2 regions of the Paraglaciecola sp. L1A13 genome follow, and region 1 is predicted to be linked to the other one. Evidence: predicted binding sites of a transcription regulator. Region 1 holds the regulator's gene; the other holds the start of a gene.

Region 1 (4,796 bases):
TGCTGAAGATGTACAGCCTATGACAAGTTCTGTTGCATTCTCCAATTATCAATATCGTGCATTTACTAATCCAAACGAAGATGTATCTTCGTTATCAGATTGGAACATTGAGCATCGTTTTACTGCTGACTTTAGTTATGCAATTGAACTCTTTGCAGGTTTAGAGACACGCTTCAACATGTATGCATTGGCGCAATCAGGTCGTCCATATAGCTTCACTCTATCTCAAGATGTCGCCAACAACGAAATCTTTGGATATACACCGTATTTGGACAGCAACAGCGTGCTTCCTATCGGAGCAGAGCGTAATGATCAAGAAAGCGATTGGTGGACAAAAGTGGATATCGCGGTAAGGCAAGAGATCCCAGCATTTGCTGATGGTCATACAGCCACCGTTAGCTTGACCATTGATAACTTCACTAACATGATTAACGATGACTGGGGAATTTTGGAAGAAGTATCTTTCAATACTGCCACTATCGGGAATACTTCACCTCAAAGTCGTCAAGGTGATGCATCTTTGTGGGAAATGCGTATTGGTGTTAACTACAGATTCTAATCATTAAATTGGTTATGCTAAGAAGCCGGCTCTTGTAGCCGGCTTTTTTATTTGTTTAAAGGAAATCATAAATGCACAGGGCGTTATTGTTAATAACATTATGGATGGGAGTCGTTTTTGTGAGTCATGCACAAACAATAAGAATAGCGACGTTTAACGTCAGTATGGAAGCGAGTAATTACTTGCCTAAGGATGTCCAGCCTAAGGGACATGAGTTGTTTGAAAACCTTGCTTTTGGTAAGCACCAGCAGATACGTAATATCGCCGAAATCATACAACGAGTGCGCCCTGATATTATCTTGCTTAATGAATTCGATTACACGGAGAATGAAGCTAAAGGAGTAAAAGCATTTATTAATAACTACTTGGCAGTTTCGCAAGAAGGCATCGAGTCAATAAATTATCCCTATTATTATTCTGCACCGGTGAATACAGGTGTGCCTTCCGGGGTAGATCTTAATCATAACGGCAAAAATACCGATAACGGTGGTGATACCTTTGCTTTTGGTTTGTATCCAGGGCAATACGGCATGGTGCTATTAAGCCGATACCCAATTGAAAGCGAGCAAGTGAGAACATTTCAACATTTCCTTTGGAAAGATATGCCAAACGGTCTACTAAATAGTGTGAAAGCAGAAGATGGCACAGATTGGTATTCGCCTCAGGCAAAAGCGGTATTTAGGCTCTCGTCAAAGTCCCATTGGGACGTACCCATTCGCATTAACGGAAACGTAATTCATATATTGGCTAGCCATCCGACACCGCCTGTTTTTGATGGACCAGAAAACCGCAACGGGAAACGTAATCACGACGAAATTCGCTTTTGGGTTGATTACATATCGGGCTCAACTAAAGCTGATTATATTTATGATGATCAAGGGGCGTTTGGTGGCATAAGTAGCGAAGCGTTTGTCATTTTAGGGGATTTAAATGCGTCAGCAGAAGAAGGAGATGCATACAAAGAGGGAATTCAAGCATTGCTGAGCCACGACGCAATTAACGCCAATATGATACCCACCAGTAAAGGCGCATCGTTACACACTAAAAATAGTGTTTATGCAGCCACTCACACGGCTTTTTGGCGAATGCGTGCTGATTATGTGTTAGCCAGCACTAAACTCGGTGAGGTGACTGACAGTGGCGTATTTTGGCCTACCCCACAGGATCCCCTATATCGATTAATTCAAAATCGCCAAGCTTCGTCTGACCATCGTTTGGTATGGGTTGATGTGCAATTAGAAGCTGGCCACAAGTAATAATGAACGTTTGTGACCATTTTAATTACTGTACTCGCCCCTCTAGCGAATGCATGAGGGAGAGTTATGTTGGAAGATTTCGGTTTAGACGTTTTCAAAAAGGGCTTCAACGCGCACGCGAATTTCCTCGATCTGATTAATATCCGAAGGCGCAATAAAAATTGTGTCGTCGCCTGCTATGGTGCCCAATACACCATCTTTTTGACTTAATGAGTCAAGTAATCTTGCAATAAGTTGGGCAGCGCCGGGGCTTGTACGAATAATGATCATGACGTTGTTGTGCACTATGTCCAGTACTAGCTGGCGCAGTGGACTGCGCGCCGTGGGCATGCCTAGCTCTGGCGGCAAACAATACACCATATCGCCTCGGGCGTTACGCGTTCGCACTGCGCCAAACTTACTGAGCATGCGGGATACTTTAGATTGGCTGATATTATCAAAACTTTGTGTTTTGAGCGCGTCGACAATATCACCTTGAGAGCCAAAGTTTTCGGCCTTTAAGATATCCTTAAATGCCTTGATGAGTTCTTCTTGCTTATTAGTAGCCATATATTCCTCTGTTTATGGCGGCTATTTTGCCTTAGTACTTGAAGTTAAGCAATTTGCCCTCACATAGAATTTCGTACAAATCCAGCTCAGCATTTAATTGTTTTTTCGCGGGTCTTGCATTAATGTTTCGCTCGCGAATTGATTAGCATTCCACAGGAGAGATTTATGAAAGTAGCGGTATTAGGAGCAGCTGGCGGTATAGGCCAAGCGTTATCATTGTTGTTAAAGACTCAATTGCCAGCTGGTACAGAACTAGCTTTGTATGACGTAGCCCCTGTCGTACCTGGTGTTGCAGTTGATTTAAGTCACATTCCTACCGATGTTAAAGTTGAAGGTTTTGGTAAAGATGACCTAGCTAAAGCATTGACAGGTTGTGACATCGTGCTTATTCCTGCTGGTGTTCCGCGTAAACCTGGTATGGATCGTTCTGATTTATTCAACATCAATGCTGGGATTGTTAAAAACCTAGTTGATGGTGTTGCAGATAATTGTCCTGAAGCATGTGTGTGTATTATTACTAACCCAGTTAACACCACGGTTGCTATCGCAGCTGAAACGTTGAAAGCTAAGGGTGTCTACAACAAGAACAAGTTATTTGGTGTAACAACCCTTGACGTTATTCGTGCTGAGACTTTCGTTGGTAACCTTCGTGGCCTGAACCCTGCAAACGTTCACGTTCCTGTTATCGGTGGTCACTCTGGTACAACTATTTTACCTTTGCTTTCACAAGTGGAAGGTGTTGAGTTTACTGATGAAGAAGTCGCAAGTTTGACGACTCGCATTCAAAACGCGGGTACAGAAGTAGTTGAAGCTAAAGCTGGCGGCGGGTCTGCAACTTTATCTATGGGCCAAGCAGCAGCTCGTTTCTGTTTATCTCTTGTTGCTGCGATGCGCGGTGAAAACGTGGTTGAGTATACCTACGTTGAAACTAACAGCGATGACGCACAATTCTTCTCACACCCAGTTCGTTTGGGTAAAAACGGCGTTGAAGAAATTCTGCCTTACGGTGAGTTGAGTGATTTCGAGCAGAAGGCTAAAGAGTCAATGTTAGAAGGCCTACGTGGCGATATTAAGTTGGGTGTTGAATTCGTTAAAAACTAATTCTTGCCCAATATATAAAAAAACCAGCGAAAGCTGGTTTTTTTATATTCGTAATTCATCAAATCAATATCATAGGTAGTTAGTTACTAGGCCGCCATAGGGTTTTGAGCTAATGGTTTTGTTGGTCGAGTTGCCACATTAGGATCTTTTACCTGACCCGCCGTGCCTGCAATAAGTGGCGTATTGCTTGAAGCAATTCTTACCGACGCGAGCTTAGCGTCAATGCACTGACGTATATCTTTTGCGGTATATCCTGAACGAACTTTAATACGTACATGTGGAATACGCGCAGCGTCTAACGCCCCGCTTACAAACCAATCTCGTTGGCGCTTGTACCCATCTTTACCATTTTGATTGGCATGCACTAAATCGATTGCGATAACGGGCGACATGTCATCTTTTGCACACAGGACGAAATCAAGTTGCCGACCACTGGTGCGACTATATGCGTTTTTACTGGTCTTTTTGTTAGCACTTTCGCGTGTTGCAACTACGTCTGACAGTTTCACCCGGCACATAATACGAAACTGATTACCTACAGCTTCGTCAATAAGAGCGAGAAAGCTACGCTCGACGGGGGTAAATAGATTCGTCTTCTTTTTAAACGGGAAGGTTAAACTTGGTTCATTCAATTTTACTGCACCAATCGCGACCACGATTAATATCATCATTAAGATAATTGCCAATTCCATACCTGCTCCTATAGGCCTGCCAAATATTTGACAGTTTTTGCCTGTGTTGATACCTACAGAAGATATAGCAAAGACAGTGCCAGACGTTGCGCTTAAATGTTAGGGAACAAATTAGGCCGTAGACCCATCGAATTTAGCTTGGGTTAATCAGTATATCTACTTGGCTACCTAGACCATCTGGGGAAATTACGATGATTTTATGATTGCCTTCTAAATGCAGCAAAATTCGATTGTGATCGAACGCTTGCGTGAAGGGGGTGTCTATTTGTTGACGGAAGAATAGCTGAACTGCTTTAGGCGGTTGGTTGCTGTGGTACGTTATTGAAGCGGGAAGTGTTCTGGCAAAAACGTGGCATGCGCTGGCATCAAACGAAAGCTGTAATTGGTAGAATACAGTGGGGCACGTATCTGCATGTATGTCTTCTGCCTTTTGCGTGTCATTAGTTGCCAGCGTTTCACTACTGAATAAAACATTCGTTAGGCAGAAGAATATGGTTGCTGCGGTCAATGCTAAGGTATTAAACATATTGAGCCCTTTTCTATACGTCTATCATAATAAGTTTACCGCTTATGACAGGCAATCGTTGATGGCGTATCTTAGGTATGTAATATCGATTCAGCGTATAACGGGTAGTAGAA
Region 2 (4,796 bases), 110 kb from region 1:
ACAATCCGCAGAATTTGGAATTTGAGCTGCCGCACCGGCGGCACATAATAATAGGCTGTTAAATACCTTTGCTGCTAATCATCGATAATTACGATTCGTTTACGCATAACCTTGCTAGATACTTCGTAAATTTAGGTCAACAAGTTAAAATTGTACGCAACGATGAAATTACCTGTGAGCAAATCGCAGCGTTAGCACCTGACTATTTAGTATTATCGCCCGGCCCTTGTACACCGAATGAATCAGGTATCACATTAGGTGCGATTGAATATTTTGCAGGTGTCATACCTATGCTTGGTGTTTGCCTTGGCCACCAAGCAATTGGTCAGGTATTCGGTGCACAGGTGGTTCGCGCACGCAATATTAAGCACGGCAAGACCTCTTTGGTGTCTCACAACGACAGTGCCCTGTTTTCATGCATTGACAATCCGTTTGTCGCCACTCGTTACCATTCACTGATTATCGCTGAACATACGCTACCCAATACACTCAACGTAACCGCCTGGTGCGAAGAAACACCTGGAGAGCGTGAGATAATGGCTATAGAACATAAATCATTGGCGATTTATGGCGTACAATTCCATCCGGAATCACTGCTTAGCGCAAGCGGAATGCAAATATTGGCTAACTTTCTAACCGTATCGGCAGATAAAATAAGATTAGCCTAGAAAATTGGCTTAAAAGTAAGGCACAATTCAACCTAACAGCAACGGTTTAGACATAAAAATCAAGGTTTTCTGAGCAGAAAATGACAGCATCAATTCCTAATACACCCATCGTCGAATCTCGCTTTGAGCAATTGTTTATCGATATTAAAGTCGCTAAGCAACAATTGGCTGATGAAAAAATGTCACCCGCTGCAAGAAAGATCGTGCCCACCCGAGAGTTACTTGCTGTTGAAAAGCAGGCTAGAGAAGAAAAAAAAGCCAATCAAGAGATAGCAGAAGGCTATTTAGAGCGGATATCCACTAAGTTACACAAAGATATCGCCCAGCAATTAGCTGAGGCACTAGAAGACCAAGAGCATATAGTTTCTAAAGTACTAGGCATAGATACGGTAATCCCGCAGATTTTAGATCTACTTTCTGTGAAAGCCTGTACGGTATCTCGTTTAGAGACGTTGGCGACGGATATTCCATGGCTGTACAAAGATTTAGTGAAGATGATCAACTCGCCAAAATATCAACGTCGAGACAGCAAAAACCAAGTGCTAACGGCTGACACACTGCGAGTTGCGCTAAGCTTTTTTGGTATCGAAAATTTAAAAATGATAGTGCCATTTTTAACTATACGTCGTTGCCTACCACAAATAACCGACCCTTATCCGCAGATAAAAAGGCGTGTTTGGGAGCAATCGATTGCTACGGCTATGTCTAGTAAACGTTTGGCCAGCATTAGTAAGGTCAATGAAAATCAAGCGTTTACCGCTGGCATGTTGCAAAGCCTCGGAACTATCGCGGTGGTAAAATTATATTTTAGGTTGTTTGATCAGGTACAACTCGATGCTTTAAAAGAAGCCCAGAGTACACATAAGCACCAACGTCACGGCGCCCTAACCAGAGTTGAGCCGTCTGGGGACGTACTTCTATCCCTAATTAATAAGCATGCCGCAACAGCGACGGCAAATATTATCGAGCATATGAAATTTAGCCGTTTAGTTATGCACGGTGCTTTTGAAGAGTTGGCCGCAAAAGTCCCTCCCAAAGATCCATTGCCTTTAACCACAGTCCTTACACAAGGTAACGCCTATGCTAAGTACCGCATATTGAAGTTTCACGATTTGGTTAGTAACGATGAAGCTAGGGATTACCTACGCAGTTTTGCATTCCCTGTGGGGTCATTAGAAGCACTTAAAACCACAGATATGCGCTCAATTGGTCTAGAAGCTGAAAATTCTGCGTAAATTTGGGAAAATTTCTGTTAATAATCATGCAACACCATTTTATAAGTTGAGTTAGATAAAGTTCAAGGCCTGTGGCGCTAAGCACAGACACTCGATAACATTCCTTATTCAATAGACTAAATACTTATTCACTATTCCTGCAAGTTCACTCAAACCCTTTAAAAATAAGGGTTTAGCTGCATTATCCATGCAGACAAGCTCTTTTTAATCTGAAATAATGGTTGTCTATTTTATGCCCTAGGCTATTAAATTTGGAGACAACCTACATGCAAGTTACCCGCGAATTATTTAACGAAGTTATGGTTCCTAACTACAACCCCGCTGACATCATTCCAGTGCGTGGTTTGGGTGCACGAGTGTGGGATCAAGCTGGAAACGAGTATATCGATTTCGCTGGCGGTATCGCAGTTAACGTTTTAGGTCATTGTCATCCTGAGTTGGTTACCGCTCTAAGAGAGCAAAGCGAAAAGCTTTGGCACGTCAGTAACGTAATGACCAATGAACCTGTATTACGTTTAGCTAAAAAGCTAACGGATGCGACGTTTGCTGAAAAAGTGTATTTTGCTAATTCTGGGGCAGAAGTGAACGAAGCGGCGCTGAAATTAGCCCGTCGTTTTGCCCTTGATAACTACGGTCCAGAAAAAGACCAGATTATTGCATTCAATCAAGGCTTCCACGGCCGCACATTCTTCACCGTAACCGTTGGTGGTCAAGCCGCTTATTCTGACGGCTTTGGCCCTAAACCGGGTGGTATTGAACACGTTGATTACAATGACTTAAGCGCACTTGAAGCCATGATGTCTGAGCGCACGTGTGCCGTCATGATGGAGCCCCTGCAAGGCGAAGGCGGTATCATTTGCCCGAGTCAATCTTTCGTACAGGGCGTGCGAGACTTGTGTGACAAACACAATGCTTTACTTATTTTTGATGAAGTTCAGTCTGGTATAGGCCGCACCGGTGAGTTGTATGCCTACATGGGGCTCGGCGTAACTCCGGATATTCTCACGTCAGCGAAAGCCTTAGGTGGCGGTTTCCCGATTGGCGCTATGCTAACGACTACGGCTATTGCCACCCATTTGAAAGTAGGGACCCATGGCAGCACGTACGGTGGTAACCCATTAGCCTGTGCCGTTGCCGAGCGCGTGTTAGATATTGTTAATACTGCTGAGGTGTTAAATGGGGTAAAGCAAAAAGAACAGCTGTTCCGCCAAGGGTTAAAAGTCATTAATGATAAATATCATGTGTTTGAAGAAATACGCGGCCAAGGTTTATTATTAGGCTGTGCACTTAATGACAAATTTAAGGGCCGTGCTCGTGACTTCTTAGTTGCCAGCGCAAAAGAAAAGCTGATGTGTTTAGTCGCCGGCGCTAACGTTATTCGTTTCGCCCCATCATTGATCCTGACTGATGCCGATATTCAGGAAGGTTTGAGTCGTTTCGAGCGCGGTGTTGCCGCTGTCGTAAACGCATAAACCACCTACAGAGATTGCGATCATGATTATTATTCGCCCTATTAAGCACAGCGATTACAACGCACTGCACGAGATTGCTATCGAGTCGGGCATTGGGTTTACCTCACTGCCCGTAAACGAAGCTTTATTGCGCAGTAAGATCACTGATTCAGAAGTGGCCTTCACAGCACATATCAATCAACCAGGTAACGAAAGCTATCTGTTTGTGATGGAAGACACCGACACAGGCCAAGTCGTAGGCACCAGCGGTATAGCCTCTAGCGTGGGACTTGAAGATGCGTTTTATCACTACCACTTAAGTAAAGTGGTACATGCCTCACGTGAGCTTGATATATACAACACCGCAGAAATACTGACCTTGTGTAATGACTACACTGGCGTCTCCGAAATCTGCACGTTGTTTTTACGCGAATCAGCCCGTCATGGTAATTGTGGTCGTTTCCTATCTAAAGTGCGCTTTTTATTCATGATGGAACACAAAGACCGTTTCGCTGAAACCGTTATCGCTGAAATGCGCGGTATCAGTGATGAAAATGGTAAATCTCCGTTTTGGCAATGGTTGGAAGAGCACTTTTTCTCAATGGACTTCCCTACAGCAGACTACCTGACTGGCATAGGGCAAAAGCAATTTATTGCTGAATTGATGCCCAAATATCCCATTTATGTCAGTTTACTAAGCAAAGAAGCCCAAGCGGTGATTGGCAAGGTTCACGACAAAACCAAGCCTGCGCTGCGATTACTCGAAAGTGAAGGCTTTAGCTGTCGTGGATACGTTGATATTTTTGATGCAGGCCCAACAGTAGAAGCCAATTTAACGCATATCCGAACCGCTCAGGCAAGTCGTAAGTTAGCGGTTAGAATTGACGAACAAGCGCTCAATTCAGACACAGAATATTTTGTGATCAACACCAAAATCGCAGAGTTTCGTGCCATCGCCACGTCTCTTAATATTGACGAAGTGAACGAGCAAGCCATCATTTCTCGGGCTGGGGCAAACCAGCTTGGCATACAAGATGGTGAGTTTATCCGCTTCGCTCCAACCACATTTAAGGTGTAATATATGACACAACAAACCCATTTTATTTCAGGCCAATGGCAAGCAGGTCAAGGCCATACTATCGAGTCGATCGATCCGGCTAAAAAAAACCAAATTTGGCGGGCTAAATCAGCGTCTGCCGAGCAAGTAAATGAAGCAGTAATCAGTGCACGCGCAGCGACTGTTGCGTGGGCAACGCTTTCTTTTGAAGCGCGTTTAGCGTACGTAAAACGATTTGGTGAATTACTGGCCGAAAATAAAGATATGCTAGCGCTAACGATTGCTCAAGAAACCGGTAAACCCTTATGGGAAACCGCCACTGAAGTCGGTGCTATGATTGGTAAAATAGCCATTTCAGAGCGCGCTTATCAAGAACGTACCGGCT

Evidence for each region. The regulator ArgR, encoded in region 1, controls arginine synthesis, uptake and breakdown. The targets are predictions, from matches to a motif close to ANTGAATANNTATTCANT.
Region 2: the regulator ArgR is predicted to act here: its motif matches at 2,019-2,036, upstream of GQR89_RS17710 (aspartate aminotransferase family protein).

Annotation. Positions count from the first base shown of each region.
Region 1 covers NZ_CP047024.1:4,311,569-4,316,364, reverse strand. The annotation lists gene GQR89_RS18265 (TonB-dependent receptor) at 1-559, shown strand, start outside; gene GQR89_RS18260 (endonuclease/exonuclease/phosphatase family protein) at 631-1,815, shown strand; gene argR (transcriptional regulator ArgR) at 1,900-2,364, opposite strand; gene mdh (malate dehydrogenase) at 2,530-3,465, shown strand; gene GQR89_RS18245 (DUF2726 domain-containing protein) at 3,552-4,157, opposite strand; gene GQR89_RS18240 (hypothetical protein) at 4,291-4,683, opposite strand.
Region 2 covers NZ_CP047024.1:4,203,979-4,208,774, forward strand. The annotation lists gene GQR89_RS17700 (aminodeoxychorismate/anthranilate synthase component II) at 69-668, shown strand; gene GQR89_RS17705 (HDOD domain-containing protein) at 749-1,903, shown strand; gene GQR89_RS17710 (aspartate aminotransferase family protein) at 2,170-3,375, shown strand; gene astA (arginine N-succinyltransferase) at 3,398-4,432, shown strand; gene astD (succinylglutamate-semialdehyde dehydrogenase) at 4,436-4,796, shown strand, end outside.